Linked DNA regions of Rhodopseudomonas palustris. The protein of the gene in region 2 interacts with the protein of the main gene of each other region in a pairwise test. Links are inferred from orthologs where the notes say so. Each region holds a gene or a part of one and is shown on either strand. Other genes may lie near its edges. The genes, in order: ftsH and hflC.

Region 1 (8,678 bases), 1.7 Mb from region 2 along the record:
AGGCTCGCGACGATCTCGTCGCGGCGCGCCAGCACGGCCTGGTCCGGCTCCGGCATCAGAATCGTCATGGCGAGATACTCCTGCGCGGCCCGCCGAGATCGGGCGTGGCTGGCGCGTATCCCGCAACTGCGGAACAACGGTTCTGGGTTCGGGATACGCTCTCAACCCTTACTGAGAGCAATTCCATTCGGCAAACGGATTCGGGCGTCGGAAAGTCTCAGGCGCCGACCAGCGTGCGCGACGGCACCACCGCCTGCACCACGAGTCCGCGGGCTCGGGCATCCATCACACCGACGGCGCGGAGCGCCAGCAGCGTCACGGTTTGCACCGCATCGCGCAATTTGGCCGGGTCATCGAGATTGTCGGGCGCCAGCGGCCCGACCAGCGATTCATGCACCGCACCAAGCAGAGCAGTCGCGGCGAGCGCCGTGTCCTGCGCCGGCAGATGGCCCGCGCGCACCGCGGCGCTGATCCGGGATTCGATCTCGCCCGCGATCTCTTGCCGACTGGCGAGCCGCGACGCAGAGACGTCGACATCGACCGGCTCGGCGAGAATCCCCCAGGCGAGCTTGCGATGCGACAGCACATGCACCGCGACCGTCGTCACCGCGGCGGCAAGCGCCGAGGACGGACCGGGTGCAGCGTCTGCGGCGCGGCGGATCGCTGCGAGTTCGTCGCGGGACACGTCCGCGATCAGTTCGGAAATCAAATCGGCCTTGGAGGGGAAGTACCGGTAAACGGTTCCAGCCGCGACGCTGGCGCGGTTCGCGACAGGCGCGATCTGAACCGCCGCCATCCCGCCTTCGACTGCGGTCTCGCGCGCGGCAGCAAGAATGGCGCTGCGACGTGCAGCCAGCCGCTTCACGACCTGATTGGTCCGCCGATAAACCATGGCGCTCTCGTCTCGGGATCGAGCGTTCCGATTCCGGACGGGATCGGAAAGTGGTCGCTCATCAAGATCTTGGGGCAAAGGCACGGCGAAACCGCCGGCCCCAAATCAGTGAAAAAAGTGAACACCTATTCAGAGACGAAGGCAAGCCCTTACAGCCGAGCGCTTTGCGCAATGAAGTGAACAGCGAGACCGCAACTACCCGCCGAAGCCGAGCGCTCTTGCCAGTGCCGCTACGGTCATACCGGTAATCACCGCGATGAAGTCGTTGCGGCGGATGATGCTGACCGCCATCGCCGCGGCGAGTGCAAACATCACGATGGGTCCGCCATTGACCGCGACCGGCAGCGCCGCGGCGACGATGATCGACCCGGGCAGCGCGTCGAGCATCCGCCTCACCCGCGGCGTGACGTCGACATAGCGCATCAGCCAGAAGCCGCCGAGCCGCGAAGCGACCGTGACCGCAGTCATCACGGCGAACGCCATCATCACGTCGCTGCGCAAGAACTCGCTCATGCCGCCCGCTCGGGCCGTGGCGGCGGCTCGTCCATCAGACCGGCGCTCAGCGCACCGCAGAGCGCGCCGGCGATGATGAACCAGTAGCCCGGAATCAGCCAGTGCACGGTCAGCGCGACCACACCGGAGACCGCCCAAGGGATCGCTCGTCGAGGTCCCTTCCAGGCCGGCACCAGCATCGCGGCGAAGAACGCCGGCATCGCCAGATCGACCCCGAACTTCTTCGGATCGGACAATTGTTCGGCGAGCAGATAGCCGGGTATCGCGGAGACCAGCCAGACGAAATACAGAACGATGCCGCCGGCGACGTAGAACCAGGCGTTCGCGCCGCCGTGCTCGCGATAGCGCATCGCGGCGAGCCAGCCGCCGTCGGTCACCAGCAGCATCGCCGGATAGGCCTGCCACGCCGGCAGCGTACCGAACCACGGCCGCATCGATGCGGTCATCAGGAAGAAGCGGATGTTGACGGTCGTGGTCAGCAGCGCCAGCGTCGCGATGGTCGACGGCGTCAGCGTCGCCGGCCAGGACTGCACGGCGACGAACTGCGACAGCCCTCCATAGACCGTCGCCATCATCACTTCGACTTCGGCCAGCGTGAAGTTCTTCTGCGCGCACAGCGCGCCGAACGCCATGCCGAATGCCAGCGTGCCCGGCAGCATCGGCCCGATCGCGACGATGCCGGGCCAGATCGCGTCACGCGACCAATAGGCCGGCGCCTTGGGAAGATGAGTCGTCATGATGGGGTCCGCCTTGCGAGCCCTGCCTGATGGCTGCGCGCGTCCACGTCAAGTCATCGGCCCTCATGGGGCTATGCGGTTGCGCGACGGTCGGCAAGCGCTACACGCTACGCAATTACCTCGGCAACGGGTCGCCGCAGCGACCAGGGCATATCGGCTCCGTAGCCGAAGCGCACGACGAAATCCGGACGTCGCGCGCCGAGACCGAGAAGTTCGGCCAGGTGCCGGCGCTGCGGCAGCACTTCGACAGCCTGGTTCAGGAACGCCTGCTTGATACCAAGCGCAGTGGCGCGCAGCGCGAAGCGCTGGTAGGCGCGTCCGGCCGAGAGCCAATGCCGGCGATCGTCGCGCTCCGAGACAAACACCGCAAGGCCTGCCGAACTGGCGATCTGAGCGCGACATTTGGCGTTCTCGGATGCCGCCGAAACGATATAGTCGAACAGCGCGCGACCGACCGGCGCAGGCAACGCCGGATTGCCTGACGTCAGGGAAAACAGCCCGTCGCCGGTCGCGACCGCGTCGGCATAGCCGAAGCGAAGCCAGTGCTTCAGTTCGGCAAGGAACGTCGGATCGGCGAATTGTGCCGTGTTGCCGGCAATTATCAGCGAAGCAACGGCATTGATCGCCGGACGCTCGGTCAACAGCACGATATCGACGCCGTCGCCACGCCCGGCCGCGGCGAGCAAATCCAGATCGGCCGGGGCGATATTACGCCCGTCGTACAGGCCGCGGCTGCATTGGCGTCCGACGATCGCTGCCGCCAATACTGAGGGCGCGGAGGCACCCCGCGGGAGATCGATCCTCACCCGTCCGTCTTCGTCGACAGGCCGCACGGTCGCGGACAGACCGAACACCGGCGCTGCCTGCACGATGTTCTCGGTGGCGGCGCCGAGGCTGGCGAACAGATGATGGTCGTCCGGATCAACCACCGGACAGCGACGGGAAAAATCCGGAACGATGGCGAGCGCGGAGTCGCCGAGTACGAAGCGCCACGGCTGGGTGTTGTGGCTGCTCGCCGCGAGCGTGGCGCAGCGCACCAGTTCGGAAAGCGCAGCCGAGCCGGAGAGGTCCACGTTCAGCGGCCGCCGAATCCCGGCTGCGGCCTCGCGCCATTGACCGACGCCCTGCCTCGACCACAGCACGGCGCCAGTGGCAGCGGCTGCAACAGTTGCAGCGCCCCCTATCACGATCGACCGGCGGTTCATCGCGTGCTCCGCGCTGGGTCTGCACAACAGCACAGCCCTATCCGGGCGGAATTGTCCTTTGTCAACACGTCGATACGAAAACGCGGCCCGTCAGGGCCGCGTTTCAACTCGACCAGTCGCCCGGCGATTACGCCTGCGGCTGCGGCTCCAGGCCCGGATCGGGCCGCGGACGCGGCTTGCCGGCGGGCGGCACCGCGGAGGTGCGCGGGCCCGAGGGCTCCAGCACCGACTCGCGGTTCGGCTTCTTGCCGTTGATGAGATCGGTGATCTCGTCGCCGGTCAGCGTTTCGAACTCCAACAGGCCCTTGGCGAGCGCTTCGAGGTCGGCGCGCTTCTCGGTGAGAATGCGGGTCGCCTCGTTGTAGCCCTCTTCCACCAGCCGCTTGATCTCGGCGTCGATCTTCTGGACCGTCGCTTCCGACGCATTCTGAGTGCGCGACACCGACATGCCGAGGAACACCTCGTCCTGGTTCTCGCCGTAGGACACGGTCCCGAGTTCTTCCGACAGGCCCCAGCGCGTGACCATCATCCGGGCCAGGCGGGTCGCCTGCTCGATGTCGGACGACGCGCCGGAGGTCACCTTCTGACGGCCAAACACCAGCTCTTCGGCGACACGGCCGCCCATCATGATGGCGAGGCGCGAGGTCATCTGCTCCAGCGACATCGACAGCTTGTCGCGTTCCGGAAGCTGCATCACCATGCCGAGCGCACGGCCGCGCGGAATGATGGTGGCCTTGTGGATCGGGTCGGTGGCGATGACGTTGAGGCCGACGATGGCGTGACCGCCCTCGTGATAGGCCGTCAGCATCTTCTCTTCCTCGGTCATCACCAGCGACTTGCGCTCGGCGCCCATCATCACCTTGTCCTTGGCGTCCTCGAACTCGGCTTGCGTCACCATGCGCTTGTTGCGCCGGGCCGCCATCAAGGCCGCTTCGTTGACGAGGTTCATCAGGTCGGCGCCGGAGAAACCCGGGGTGCCGCGCGCGATGGTCTTGAGGTTGATATCCGGCGCCAGCGGCACCTTGCGGACATGCACCTTGAGGATCTGCTCGCGGCCGACCACGTCCGGATTGGGCACCACGACCTGACGGTCGAAGCGGCCGGGACGCAGCAGCGCGGGATCGAGCACGTCGGGCCGGTTGGTGGCCGCGATCAGGATCACGCCTTCGTTGGCCTCAAAGCCGTCCATCTCGACCAGCAACTGGTTCAGGGTCTGCTCGCGCTCGTCATTGCCGCCGCCGAGGCCGGCGCCACGATGACGGCCGACGGCGTCGATTTCGTCGATGAAGATGATGCAGGGCGCGTTCTTCTTGGCCTGCTCGAACATGTCACGGACGCGGGAGGCGCCGACGCCGACGAACATTTCGACGAAGTCCGAACCCGAGATCGTGAAGAACGGCACGTTGGCTTCGCCGGCGACCGCACGCGCGATCAGCGTCTTACCCGTACCGGGCGGACCGACCAGCAGCACGCCGCGCGGGATTCGTCCGCCGAGGCGCTGGAATTTTCCGGGATCGCGCAGAAACTCGACGATCTCCTGTAGGTCCTGCTTGGCTTCGTCGACGCCGGCGACGTCTTCGAACGTCACGCGGCCGTGGGCCTCCGTGAGCATTTTCGCGCGCGACTTGCCGAAGCCCATCGCCTTGCCGGCGCCGCCCTGCATCTGCCGCGACAGGAAGATCCACACGCCGATCAGCGCGATGAACGGCAGCCAGGAGACGAGCAGCGACACGAACCACGGCACGTTGTCGCCCGGCGGCTTCGCGGTGATCGCGACCTTGCCGTTGTACAGGCGCGTGACGAGCGACGGATCGTTCGGCGCGTAGGTCTGGAAGCTCGAGCCGTTGGTGAAGGTGCCGTGAATTTCCTGGCCCTGGATCACCACGTCGCGAACGTGATTCTGATCGACCTCGCTGAGTAGCTGCGAGAACGAGATATCCTGCGATGCAGTGCGCTGGCCGGGATTCTGGAAGAGCGTAAACAGCGCCAAAAGCAGCAAGACGATAATGACCCAGAGGGCGAAATTCCGCAGATTGGCGTTCATCGATCTTCCTTATCGGTCGCGCGGATCGCGATCCTTTAGCCCGGGTGCCGCGAGACTGTCCTCGGACCGGCCAATCCACAATCTAGGTGTCACACGGCCGCCTGCCAAGAGAACCGTTCAGGACTATTTAGCGCATTTCGGCCTTCCGAAGGCTCAAATCACGGAGAGTTCGGCCGCTGTCGGAGCCGTCGGAACGCGGATGCGAGCGGGTCAGCCCGTCTTCCGCCGCCGCATCGGCGCTGCGGCAAACTTCAGGCAAACTGGTGTCAAAGTGATTACGGCCCCGGCAAGCGTTTGTTTCAGCTTGATTTGCCCCGGTTTCGGGGCCGGCCTGGCGGCGGCCGATTGAAGCGCAGCGGCCAATGCCTCGACCTTGCCGAGTTCAGGCCGGCCTTCCCGGCCGGCGCGGCCGATCGCACGTAGCAACAACCGAATCCGGATTTCCGCGGCGAGTGCGTAAAATACCGAGGCGTCGAAGCTCTGCGGCGGGTGATCCGCGCTGCGCATCGCCAGGAACCGCTCCGCGCCATCGACCAGCAGCTCCAGCGCGGCCTCGGCGCGGGCGGCGCGGGCGGCCAGCCGCGCCAGATTGCGCGAATCGCATCCCTCGGCGGCCAGCAGCGGCATCAGTTCGCGCAGACGGGGGCGGGTGAACCGGGGATCGGCATTGCTCGGGTCGATCGCAAATCCGATCTTCGCCCTGTCGAGCGTCGCAACGAGGCGCCGTTTCGGCACGTCCAGCAACGGACGGACCAGCACCGCACCGTCGCGCACCGTCTCGCGCGGCATCGCGGCCAGGCCGGCGATGCCGCTGCCGCGGGACAGCCGCATCAGCACGGTCTCGGCCTGATCGTCGCGGGTGTGCGCGGTCATGATATGCGCGGCGCCGACCGCCTTCGCCACCTTGGCCAGCAGCCGATAGCGCGCCGCGCGCGCGGCCGCCGGCAATCCCGTGTTCGGCTTGTCGCCGGTCCAGCGCAGCGTCCGGTGCGGCAGATCGAGCTTGCGGGCGAGCTGCTTGACCGACCGCGCCTCGCGGGCCGCTTCCGGCCGCAGGCCGTGGTCGATGGTGACGACGAACAGCGCGGGCCCGCGCTTACGCGCCTTGCGCCAGCGCGCGGCGAGCCACATCAGCGCCAGCGAATCCGGACCGCCGGACACCGCGAGCACGATCGCGGGGACCGCCTTCCAGTCGGCGAACAGATCAGAAGCCTCGCGCGCCGAAATCGGCGCTTCGTCATTGCCGGACATCAGCGGCTCGATCCCTGGCGATTGGCACCGGCTCGGCCGGGGCTCTCGTCAGCCTAGCACTTGAGCTTCTTCTGCTCGGCGTCGACTGCCTTCTTCACGCCGGCCGACGCCTTCGGATATTTGCGGCCGATCTCGCCCAGCGCGGCGCAGGCGGCTTCCTTTTCCTTCAGCGCCGACAGCGACTGGCCGAGCCGCAGCAGCGCATCGGGCGCCTTCGCCGACTTCTCGTATTTGCTGGTGACCGCAAGGAAGGCTTCCGCCGCGTCGCGATACATCTGGCGCTGGAAGAAGCTCTCGCCCAGCCAGTATTGCGAATCCGGCGTCAGCGCGTCGTTGGGATATTTGCTCGCGAAGTTGCGCATCGTCTCCTCGGCGAGCGCGTAGTCGCGGCGCTGCATGTAGCCGATGCCGAGATCGAACTCGTCGCGTGGGCTGGCCGACGGCGGCAGCGTGGTCAATCCCGCCCCGCCCGTCGCGCGCGGCGCCTGCTGCGGCGGCGCGCCGGCGTCGGGATAGCGACCGCCGGGATTGTTCGACAGGTCGAGCGGCGCGCCCGCCACCCCACCCTGCTCGGCCGGGATCGGCAATTGTCCGCCACCGAGCGCACGCGGGACGCCGGGCGCCGCCGGATTCTGGCTCGGATCGAACGCATCGCCACGGCGGCGGCCTGTCGCCGGAGGCGCCACCGCCTGGTCCTGCACGATCGGCGCCTGCGGCTGCTGACCATAGACCGGCGCCTGCTGCGGCGGCTGGCCGTAGACCGGCGGTTGCTGCGCGGCGGCCGCCGGAGGGGCGACGTTGCCCGGCCCGCCCGGCTGCGCGCCGGCGTTGCCCTGCAATTGCCGGACCTGCTCTTCGAGCCGACGGTTGCGGTATTGCAGTTCCTCGTTCTGCCCGGTCAGCGTTCGCAGCCGCTCCTCGAGCTGCTGGACGCGGATTTCCGGGTCGACCTCGCCGCCATATTGCTGGGCCAGCGCGGGAGCGGCGAAAGCGAGCATCGCGACGATCGCGAGGCTGCGCGCAGAGAGGGCAGGAATGCTCGACATGGGGGCCCGACGGTTGGGGATGGCGCGCCAGATTAGTAGCGCCGGATTGATCGCCGGACTACGCCAAAAATGTGACTGGAGCGATGGCCGACGGTCGCAGCCGGCCAAGGGATCCAAACAGCAACGGCGCCCGAAGGCGCCGCTCCCTCACATCGAACCGGAGCGCGTTCAGGCGCCGGCGTTCAGCACGGTGACCGCGCGGCGATTCTGCGACCAGCACGAGATGTCGTTGCAGACCGCGACCGGACGTTCCTTGCCGTAGGAGATGGTCCGCATGCGCGACGGATCGATCCCCCGCGAGGCGAGATAGTTGCGGACCGACTGCGCACGGCGCGCGCCCAGCGCGATGTTGTATTCGCGGGTGCCACGCTCGTCGGCATGGCCCTCGATGGTGAACGAGTAACGGTTGTAGCTCTGCAGCCACTGCGCCTGCTTTTCGAGCGTTGCCACCGCCTGCGGCGACAGTTCGGTCTGATCGCTTTCGAAGAACACGCGATCGCCGACATTGACCACGAAATCCTGCTGGCTGCCCGGGGTCGCCGCGTTGGCCATCGCGCCGTCGGCACCGAGACCGGTCTTGTTATTGGCGCAAGCCCCCATCGACAGGGCCACCGCGAGCACCGCGGCCAGCTTCAATCCCTGGAGGATTCGCTTCTGATGTTTCATTCCGGAGCCTCCACGCTCGCGATATTCGGACTGTCATCCGGTCTACAGGGCGATGGTTAAGCGAACGTTCCGTCAACCTTGACGAGACCTTGCCGGCTCCGATCAAAAGCCCCCGATCGGCGAAAAGCAATCGCAATGGTTAATGGGGTGTAAATGTGGCGTGACGGTGAAGGGCGGCGTCCGCAGATCGGGAGCGCGCGACAGCTCGGCGCATCACTGGACCGACTTACATCCCGCACCGGCCGGCCCCTTCCGCGCCGGACCGGCAGAACGAGCTCCGGGCGACCGAAACAGGTTCTAGAGCACTTCATCGATTGTTGAAGC
Region 2 (8,727 bases):
GCCGTCGGTCGACGTCACGCTCGATCAGGCGCCGTGCACGCCCGAGACCTCGCTGCTGCGCGCGCTCCTGATGCTGCAGGCCGGCGCGCTGGAAGGCCGCCGGGTGCTGCTGCTCGGCGACGATGATTCCGTGTCGCTGTCGATCGGCCTCGTCGGCCAGGCGCTCGGCAAATCCGATCTCACCCGCGGCGTCGTGGTGATCGATGCCGACGAGCGGCGGCTCGCGTTCCTGCGCGACAATGCAGAACGGGAAGGCATCGCGCTGCGGACGCTGCATCACGATCTGCGCCAGCCGCTGCCGGCCGAACTGCAGGGGGCGTTCGACACCATCGAGACCGACCCGCCCTACACGCTCGAAGGCGCAAAACTTTTTCTAACGCGCGGCCGCGAGGCGCTGGCCGGCGACGGGCTGTGCTACTTCTCGTTCGCGCAATGGCCGCCGCGGCAGATGCTGGCATTGCAGCGGGTGTTTCTCGATCTCGGCCTCGCGGTGCAGACGATCCGGCCGGGCTTCAACGCCTATGCGGGCGCCACCGTGCTCGGCAATGTCGGGCAGTTGATCGAACTCGCCGCCGCCGGCCCCGCCGCCGCGGCGCTGCCGGCGTGGCAGGGACCGCTGTACACCGCCGAGATCAATCCGCGGGTCCGCGCCTATGTCTGCACGTCATGCGGCCGCGAGGCCGTCCTGGGGCGCGGCTCGACGCCGGAGACGATCGAGGCGTTGAAGGATCAGGGCTGCGCGAATTGCGGCGGGCACAGCTTCCGCCGCAAGGCGGCTGGCCCCTGAGCCCCGCGGAAAGACGGACTTGCCCGCCGCAGCCGTTCGTGCGAACGCGGCGGCTGAATTCTGGAGTTGAACGATGAACGACAAGCCCTTGCACACGCTGCGCCCGCTGGAGCGCGCGGACCTCGAAAAGATCGGCTGGATGGAAGCCGAGATCGCCAAGATCTCGTTCCCCGACGATCCGATCACCGACGTCGGCTTCTATGTGAAGAAGCTGGAGAAGCTGTTCGGCGACAAGGAAGCCGCGACCTTCGTCGCCGAACGCGACGGCGAGATCGTCGGCTGGTCCTATGTCAGCATCCGCCGCAACTTCATCACCAAGCAGCCTTACGGCGACTATCACAGCATCTATATCGACCCGTCGCAGCGCGGCTCCGGGCTATCGAACCTGCTGATGAATTCGGTGTTCGACTGGTGCAAGGCGCAGAAGCTGGATCATGTGGTGTTCCGCACCCGCGCCACCAACGAGCCGATGAAGGGCGTGCTGGCCCGCGTCGGCTTCGTGCCGACGCAGATCTATCTGGAAAAGCCGCTCAAGGATTGAGCGCGACGTCGCCGCCCGGCGCGTCCTCTGCCGCAGCGCGCGGTTGCACGAACACGTCGTAGCGCACCGTCTTGCCGGCGATCTGGTAGGACGGCTTGCGCACGCCCGCGAGCGGCTCGGCACGCAACGGCCATTTCAGCACGACCCGGCCGCAGCGCGCCGACAGCGCCGCCTGCATCAATTCGCAAACGTCGGGATCGGCGCCGACCAGATCGCGCAGCAGCCGCATCTCCTGCTTGACCAATGCCGTCTTGGTCCGCTCCGGATGCATCGGATCGACGGTCACGACATCCGCCTGCAGGGTCGGAAGCAGATCGCGGGCGTCGCCCTGGATCAGATTCATCCGCGCCACGACCGCGGCGATCTCCTCACTCTCGGCGCCCGCCGTCGCGAGCGCCTGCGCCAGCAGCGCGTGAACCTGCGGCGAGCGTTCGATCAGCGTCACCGTCGCGCCCATCGAGGCGAGCAGGAAGGAATCGCGGCCGAGTCCCGCGGTGGCGTCGATGACGTGTAGCGGGCGGCTCGCGGATACGCCGGTCGCCTTCAGCAGCGCGTGGCTGCGGGCGGCGCCGGAGCGCAGTTTGTAGCCGACCGCGCCGCCGACGAAGTCGATGGCGAGCGCGGATCGGCCGGCCGCGGCCATCGTCTATTGCAGGCTGAGCGCCACGAAGCGCAGTTCGCCGGCTCCGTTCGAGACCAAAAGCAATACCGACTTCTTGCCGTCCTTCTTGACCTGGTCGACCCGCTTCTTGATATCGGCGGCGCTGGTGACCGCCTCCTGCGCGACCTCGACGATCACGTCGCCGGCCGACAGCCGCTTCTCCGCGGCGTCGGAGCCGTTGTCGACCCCGACCACGACCACGCCCTTGACGCTGTCCTTGATCTTGTAGCGGCCGCGCAGGTCCTTCGACAGCGCGGCGAGGTCGAGCCCGAGCGCCTTCTGCGTCACCGGCTTTTCCGGTTCGGGTTGTGACTTGGCCGAGGCCGGCTGTGGCTTGGCGCCATCGTCGAGGCGGCCGAGCGTGACCTGCTTGGTCTCTTCCTTGCCCTTGCGGATGATCACCACGTCGACGGTCTTGCCGACCGCGGTGTCGGCGACCACGCGCGACAGATCCTTCGGCTCCTTGACGTCCTTGCCGTCGAACTTGACGACGACGTCGCCGGGCTCGATGCCGGCGGGCTTGGCCGGGCCCTTGTCGTCGATGCCGGCGACCAGCGCGCCACGCGCCGGCTTGATGTTGAGGCTCTCGGCGATCTCGTCGGTGACCTGCTGGATGCGCACGCCGAGCCAGCCGCGGCGCAGTTCGCCGAACTGCCGAAGCTGATCGACGACGCCGACCACGGTCTTCGACGGCACCGCGAAGCCGATGCCGATCGAGCCGCCGGACGGCGAGATGATCAGCGTGTTGACGCCGATGACTTCGCCGTCGAGGTTGAACAGCGGGCCGCCGGAATTGCCGCGATTGATCGCCGCGTCGGTCTGGATGTAGCTGTCATACGGCCCGGAATTGATGTCGCGATTGCGCGCCGAGACGATGCCGGCGGTGACCGTGCCGCCGAGCGAGAACGGATTGCCGATCGCCACCACCCATTCGCCGAGCCGCAGCTTGTCACTGTCGCCGAACTTCACCGCCACCAGCGGCTTGTTGGCCGGCGGCTTGAACTTCAGCACCGCGAGATCCGTCTTCTTGTCCACGCCGACCAGCTCGGCCTTGATCTTGGTGCCGTCGTTCATGATCAGGTTGATCTCGTCGGCGTCGGCGATGACGTGATTGTTGGTCACGGCAATGCCTGCGGTGTCGACGATGAAACCCGAGCCGAGCGAGTTGGTCTTGCGCGGGCCGCCGCCCTTCTCGCCGCGGCGGTTCTTGAAGAAGTCCTCGAAGAACTCCTCGAACGGCGAGCCCGGCGGCAGATTCGGCTTGGCGCTGTTGCCCTCGCTGGGCGCGCTCTTGGCCTCGACCGTCTGGGTGGTCGAGATGTTGACCACGGCGTCGATGACCTTCTCGGCGACGTCCGCGATGCCCTCGGGGCCGCGGGCCTGCGCCGGGGCCGCGGTCAAGGCGGCGGCGCCGAGGCACAGCGCCGCCAGCAAAGGCCTGATCCGGAAGCTCAAGGCGGTGATCGCAACGGGCATGATGGGGGCGTCTCCTGCATCGAGGCCGGGCGCCTTGGGCGCTGCCGCTTGAAAACTCTGCGTCCGATCCGGGAACCGGGGCAAGCATCGGAATCGTTCGAAACTACCCCATCCGCAACACCGATTGCGGCGAAAAACGGACGTCCCTGCTCACGATGCCGTTGAAAACTGTCCGATCGCGCGCCTCCGCGAGGTCAGCGGCGGACCACCCAGATCAGGATCAGGCCGAGCACGGCCGAGACGATGCCGACCACGCGCAGCACGTTGTCGGGAGTCGCCAACGCGCTTTTCATGGCGCGACGCATCCAGCTCGGGCTCGCGGCGAAGATCAGGCCTTCCAAAACGAACAACACACCCACCCCGATCAGGAGGTCGGCGAACGCGAAAGACCCCATGCGACTGTATCCCCCGGCCGGGAATCTCGCCCGACAGCCATTATCGACGAAGCGCAGGCCGCGGCCTGCGCTTCTGATTTCGGCGCTGTTCTAGAGCAATTCCGTGTCTGATGAAATCAGAACCGGAAACGCTAGCGTGGCGCGGCAGCCGGTTCCGGCGCAGCCTGCGCCGCACCCGGCGCCGCAGTCGCCGGCCGTGTCGCGGGCCTGCCGGACGAATTGGCGAAGAAGCGGAAGAACTCCGAATCGGGCCGCAGCAGGAAGCGGGTGTCCGAGCTCTTCAGCGACTGATCGTAGGCCGTCATCGACCGATAGAACGAGAAGAACTCCGGGTCCTTGCCGTAAGCAGCCGCGAACAGACGGTTGCGCTCGGCGTCGCCGGAACCGCGGATTTCTTCAGCCTGCGAATTCGCCTCGGCCACGATCACCGTGGCCTCACGGTCGGCCTTGGAGCGGATCTCCTGCGCCTTCTGTCCGCCCTGGGCGCGGAACTCGGCCGCCTCGCGCTGACGTTCCGTCTGCATCCGCTGATACACCGCCTGGCTGTTCTGATCCGGCAGATCGGCGCGGCGGATGCGGACATCGATGACCTCGATGCCGTAGCCATCCGCCTCGCGGTCGAGCTGGGCCCGAATCCGCTGCATCAGGCCCTCGCGCTCGTCGCGCACCACCTGAATGAAGGTGACCTCGCCGAGCACACGACGCAATGCCGCGTTCAACAGCGTGGTCAGCTGGATGTTTGCGGCCGGGATCGACCCGATGCTCTGGTAGAAGCGCAACGCGTTTTTGATGCGGTAGCGGGCGAACGCATCGACCACGAGCCGCTTCTGATCCGAAGCGATCACTTCCTGCGACGGATTTTCGAGGTCGAGAATCCGCTTGTCGATGCTGATCACGGTGTCGATGAACGGCGCCTTGAAGTGAAGCCCCGGTTCAGTGACGACTCGCACCGGCTCGCCGAGCCGGACCAGCAACACCTGCTCGGTCTGGCGGACGGTGAACAACGACGACCAGCCGACGATGATCGCCACGAGCAGGACGATCAGGGCAACGATACCTGCGATTCCGGCCTTCATCGGTTGCCTCCGCCCTGGGTCTGCTGGTTCTGCGGCGGCGTCGGTGTGGCCGGCGCCGTGCGGCGCGGGCTCAGCTCACTCAGCGGCAGATACGGCACGATGCCCTGGCCTCCCCCGGGGCCCGACCCCGAATCGTAAACCAGCTTCTCGGCAGGGCCGAGCACGCGCTCCATGGTTTCGAGATAGATCCGCTGACGGGTCACGTCGGGAGCCTTCCTGTATTCTTCATAGACGTCGAGGAAGCGCGCGCTCTGGCCCTTGGCCTCGGCAACCGCCTGGCCTTTGTAGCCCTCGGCCGCCTGGATGATCTGCGCGCCGCGACCTCTGGCGTCGGGGATGACGCGGTTGGCGTAAGTCTGCGCTTCGTTCTGCAGACGCTCGAGGTCGGCGCGCGCAGCCTGGACGTCGCGGAACGCGTCGATGACCTGCTGCGGCGGATCCACCTTCTGCATCTGCACCTGCTGCACCAGAACGCCGGCGCCGTAGCCGTCGAGCGTCTTCTGCATCAGTTCCTGCACGCCGCTCTCGATCGTGGTCCGGGCGCCGGTCAGGATCGGCTGGATGTTGGAGCGGCCGATCACTTCGCGCATCGCGCTTTCGGCGACCGCCTTCACGGTGCCTTCCGGGTTCTGGATGTTGAACAGGAAGTTGCCGACACCGTCGGGCTTGATTCGCCACAACACGGCGAAATCGACGTCGACGATGTTCTCGTCGCCGGTCAGCATCAGGCTTTCCTCGGGCACGTCGCGTGCCGTCGTGCCGCGCCGGGCCGGATCGTTGATCAGCGTCATGCCGATGCTGATCGTCGACACGCGCAGCGCCTTCGGCAGCAACACGGTCTCGATCGGATACGGCAGATGATAATTCAGACCGGGCTGCACGGTGCGGACGTGCTTGCCGAAGCGCAGCACGACGCCGAGCTCTTCGGACTGCACCCGGAAGAAGCCGGACAGGCCCCAGATCGTCAAGGCGCCGAGCACCGCGATGGCGATGCCGAGACTGCTGAAATAACCGCCGGGAAGCAATTGCTGCAGCCGGTCCTGGCCGCGACGGAGCAGATCTTCCAGGTCAGGCGGCCGCGGTCCCGATGGTTGCGGTCCGGAGCCCCAAGGACCCTTCGGGCCAGAACCCCAGGGTCCTCCGCCTTGATTCTTCCACGGCATCAATAGTCTCCTCAGCGGTCCGGCGAACGTGCGGACCCCAATTCGTGCACGGCTTTATAGGGGACAGGCCCGGCAGGCACAACGCGCGTCGTCACATGTCGCGAGCTAAGCCCTGACGCAATTTTGTCAATGTGGATCGCGCCGCGCTCAAGGTTAACGTGCAGTGCAGCGTCGATAGGTCACATATGAGACATCGGCGCTGTCCTGAGGTCCAGCGGCGTGGCGTGTCCGCGCGAGCTCCTCCCACTGCGTCGGATCGAGCGCCGGGAAACTGGTATCGCCTTGCGGGCTGGCGTGTACCTCGGTCAATTCGATACGCGAGGCGCAAGGCAGCCAGTGCGCGTAGATTTCCGCCCCGCCGATCACCGCGATTTCGGTGGCAAAACGCCGCAGCGCGTCGCCGGCAGCGACCTGCTCCGCGGCATCGAACGACGTCGCGACCACCACGCCGTCCGCCTGGAAATGCGGGTCACGGGTCACCACGATGTTGGTTCGACCCGGCAATGGCCGGCCGATCGACTGATAGGTCTTGCGGCCCATGATCACCGGCTTGTTCAGCGTGAGCTGCTTGAAGCGCTGCAGATCGGATTTGAGCCGCCAGGGAATGGCGTTGCCCTGCCCGATCACGCCGTTGTCGGCGACCGCGACGATGAGGACGATGGGGATCATGCCGCGGGACGCAGAACGTAAGCTTCGTCCACGTAGGTGCCGTTACGATAGGCGCCACGGACTCGACCATCGGGCGATGAAACAGACTTTACTGCTTGGACGATCGGATTGTCCCGCTTGACCACCGAATACCGCAAGTCGTGCCGGCCGGGAAGTTCGTCGCGATGATCCACGATCGTCTGAGCCACGCGAATAGTCTCGTCCAATGTGTCACCACCTCGATCGAGAGGCACAATGTAGAGACGTCCGCGCCCCTCGTCGTCCAGGGCCCAAATCGCGGTCTCGACCAGAAATCCGTCTCGCTCGAGAAGGTCGAGCAAGTGGCGAGCGGTCTCGAACTCCTCTGCTACAGCTTGCTGCGCAACCATGGGAGAATACCTCCTTCGATAGCTCGTACCAGATTGGAGGCATCGTCTGATCCGATGTCTCCATAGCGACTAGCTTCATCCCAACCCGCCACAATCTGCCAATACCCCTCGAATTCGGCGTTGAGCTGCCTGCGAGACTTGAGCTCGTCCTCCAGACGACAAAGCTTTACGAGCTTGATAAGATCGTGAGTGAACACATCCCTCACAAGGACTCTGTCAGGCAGCGTATCGGCATTGAATTGTGACGACAAGATCGCCTTCAGCGTCAGTTCGATCGCATATCCAGCTAGGTAATAGGCGTTTCCGCTGCTGCCCGCGTCCAGCAGAAGCTTGGCATCGTGCAGTTTTGCGTCGGACAGAGCGACCAACCGGGCTTTGCTGATTTCGACCATGACCGCTACACCGCCACCTCCGCCTTGATGTGCGGGTGCGGGTCGTAGCCCTGCAGCGTGAAGTCCTCGTAGCGGAAGCCGAAGATGTCGGTGACGGCGGGATCGATCGTCATCACCGGCAGCGCGCGCGGCGCGCGGGTCAGCTGCAGTCGCGCTTGCTCGAGGTGGTTGGAATACAGATGCGCGTCGCCCAGCGTGTGAACGAAATCCCCGGGCTGCAGGCCGGTCACCTGCGCCACCATCATCGTCAGCAGCGCGTAGGACGCAATGTTGAACGGCACGCCGAGAAACGCATCGGCGGAACGTTGATACAACTGGCACGACAGCTTGCCGTTCGCGACGTAGAACTGGAACAGGCAGTGGCATGGCGGCAGCGCCATCTTCTCGACATCCGCCGGGTTCCACGCGGTAACGATCAGCCGCCGCGAATCCGGGTTGCGCTTGATCATGTCGACCACGCCCGCGATCTGGTCGATGCTGCCGCCGTCGGCGGTCGGCCAGGACCGCCATTGCGCGCCGTAGACCGGGCCGAGATCGCCGTTGGCGTCCGCCCATTCGTCCCAGATCGTGACGCCGTGATCGCGCAGATATTTGATGTTGGTGTCGCCCTGCAGAAACCACAGCAGTTCGTGGACGATCGCCTTCAGCGGCAGCCGCTTGGTGGTCAGCATCGGGAAGCCGGCCGCCAGATCGAACCGCATCTGATGGCCGAACACGGACAGCGTGCCGGTGCCGGTGCGGTCGTGCTTCTCGGCGCCGTCGCTGAGGATGCGCTCGAGCAGGTCGTGGTACTGGATCATCGGTCGTCGGTGCCCGGAATGGCGCCGGCGTGGCAGCCGCCGGAAGCGGCCGCTGCGCAAGGCTGCGGATATACGGAATCCATGCCGAAAATACCCCTGCCGGTCGAAACAACAAGGATTGATCGCGCCCGCGCCGCGGCCGTCAACCGCTTTCTCAATGGCTCGAACGTTTCAGAACCAGGCCCCATTTCTGCAGCTCGGTCTGCACGCGCGCGTGCAGCGCGCCGGGGGTGCGTTGGTCCGGCGGCGGAACAATGACGCCGAGGCCGATGAGCGGATCGCGAACCTCGGGCTGGTCCAGCGCCCGCGCCACCGACTCGTTCAGGATGGCGACGATCCGATCGGGCGTGCCTTTCGGCGCGAACAGGGCGTTCCAGGCCTCGACCTCGAAAGCCGGCA

What was found.
Region 1: the proteins of hflC (region 2) and ftsH interact in binary tests that used the Escherichia coli proteins (3 or more experiments, as listed by UniProt). The link is inferred for Rhodopseudomonas palustris from one-to-one orthologs.

Annotation. Positions count from the first base shown.
Region 1 is NZ_CP140155.1:361,239-369,916, reverse strand. The notes cover bases 2,934-5,883. They hold ftsH (ATP-dependent zinc metalloprotease FtsH), read right to left. Parts: upstream 5,392-5,883; coding sequence 3,475-5,391; downstream 2,934-3,474. Other genes in these bases: tilS (tRNA lysidine(34) synthetase TilS), read right to left, coding at 5,602-5,883; SR870_RS01660 (Acg family FMN-binding oxidoreductase), read right to left, coding at 2,934-3,347. Outside these bases: SR870_RS01680 (FAD-linked oxidase C-terminal domain-containing protein), read right to left, coding at 1-68; SR870_RS01675 (helix-turn-helix domain-containing protein), read right to left, coding at 218-892; SR870_RS01670 (AzlD domain-containing protein), read right to left, coding at 1,088-1,405; SR870_RS01665 (AzlC family ABC transporter permease), read right to left, coding at 1,402-2,142; more of SR870_RS01660, read right to left, coding at 2,250-2,933; more of tilS, read right to left, coding at 5,884-6,642; tol-pal system protein YbgF, read right to left, coding at 6,696-7,688; peptidoglycan-associated lipoprotein Pal, read right to left, coding at 7,857-8,354. UniProt on the Escherichia coli protein: Acts as a processive, ATP-dependent zinc metallopeptidase for both cytoplasmic and membrane proteins. Plays a role in the quality control of integral membrane proteins.
Region 2 is NZ_CP140155.1:2,089,811-2,098,537, forward strand. The notes cover bases 2,965-5,963. They hold hflC (protease modulator HflC), read right to left. Parts: upstream 4,937-5,963; coding sequence 3,992-4,936; downstream 2,965-3,991. Other genes in these bases: SR870_RS09460 (Do family serine endopeptidase), read right to left, coding at 2,965-3,465; SR870_RS09465 (DUF2065 domain-containing protein), read right to left, coding at 3,660-3,860; hflK (FtsH protease activity modulator HflK), read right to left, coding at 4,933-5,963. Outside these bases: SR870_RS09445 (bis-aminopropyl spermidine synthase family protein), read left to right, coding at 1-787; SR870_RS09450 (GNAT family N-acetyltransferase), read left to right, coding at 861-1,328; SR870_RS09455 (class I SAM-dependent methyltransferase), read right to left, coding at 1,318-1,971; more of SR870_RS09460, read right to left, coding at 1,975-2,964; more of hflK, read right to left, coding at 5,964-6,099; SR870_RS09480 (dihydrofolate reductase), read right to left, coding at 6,253-6,768; SR870_RS09485 (hypothetical protein), read right to left, coding at 6,765-7,136; SR870_RS09490 (hypothetical protein), read right to left, coding at 7,115-7,528; SR870_RS09495 (thymidylate synthase), read right to left, coding at 7,534-8,328; SR870_RS09500 (tripartite tricarboxylate transporter substrate-binding protein), read right to left, coding at 8,483-8,727.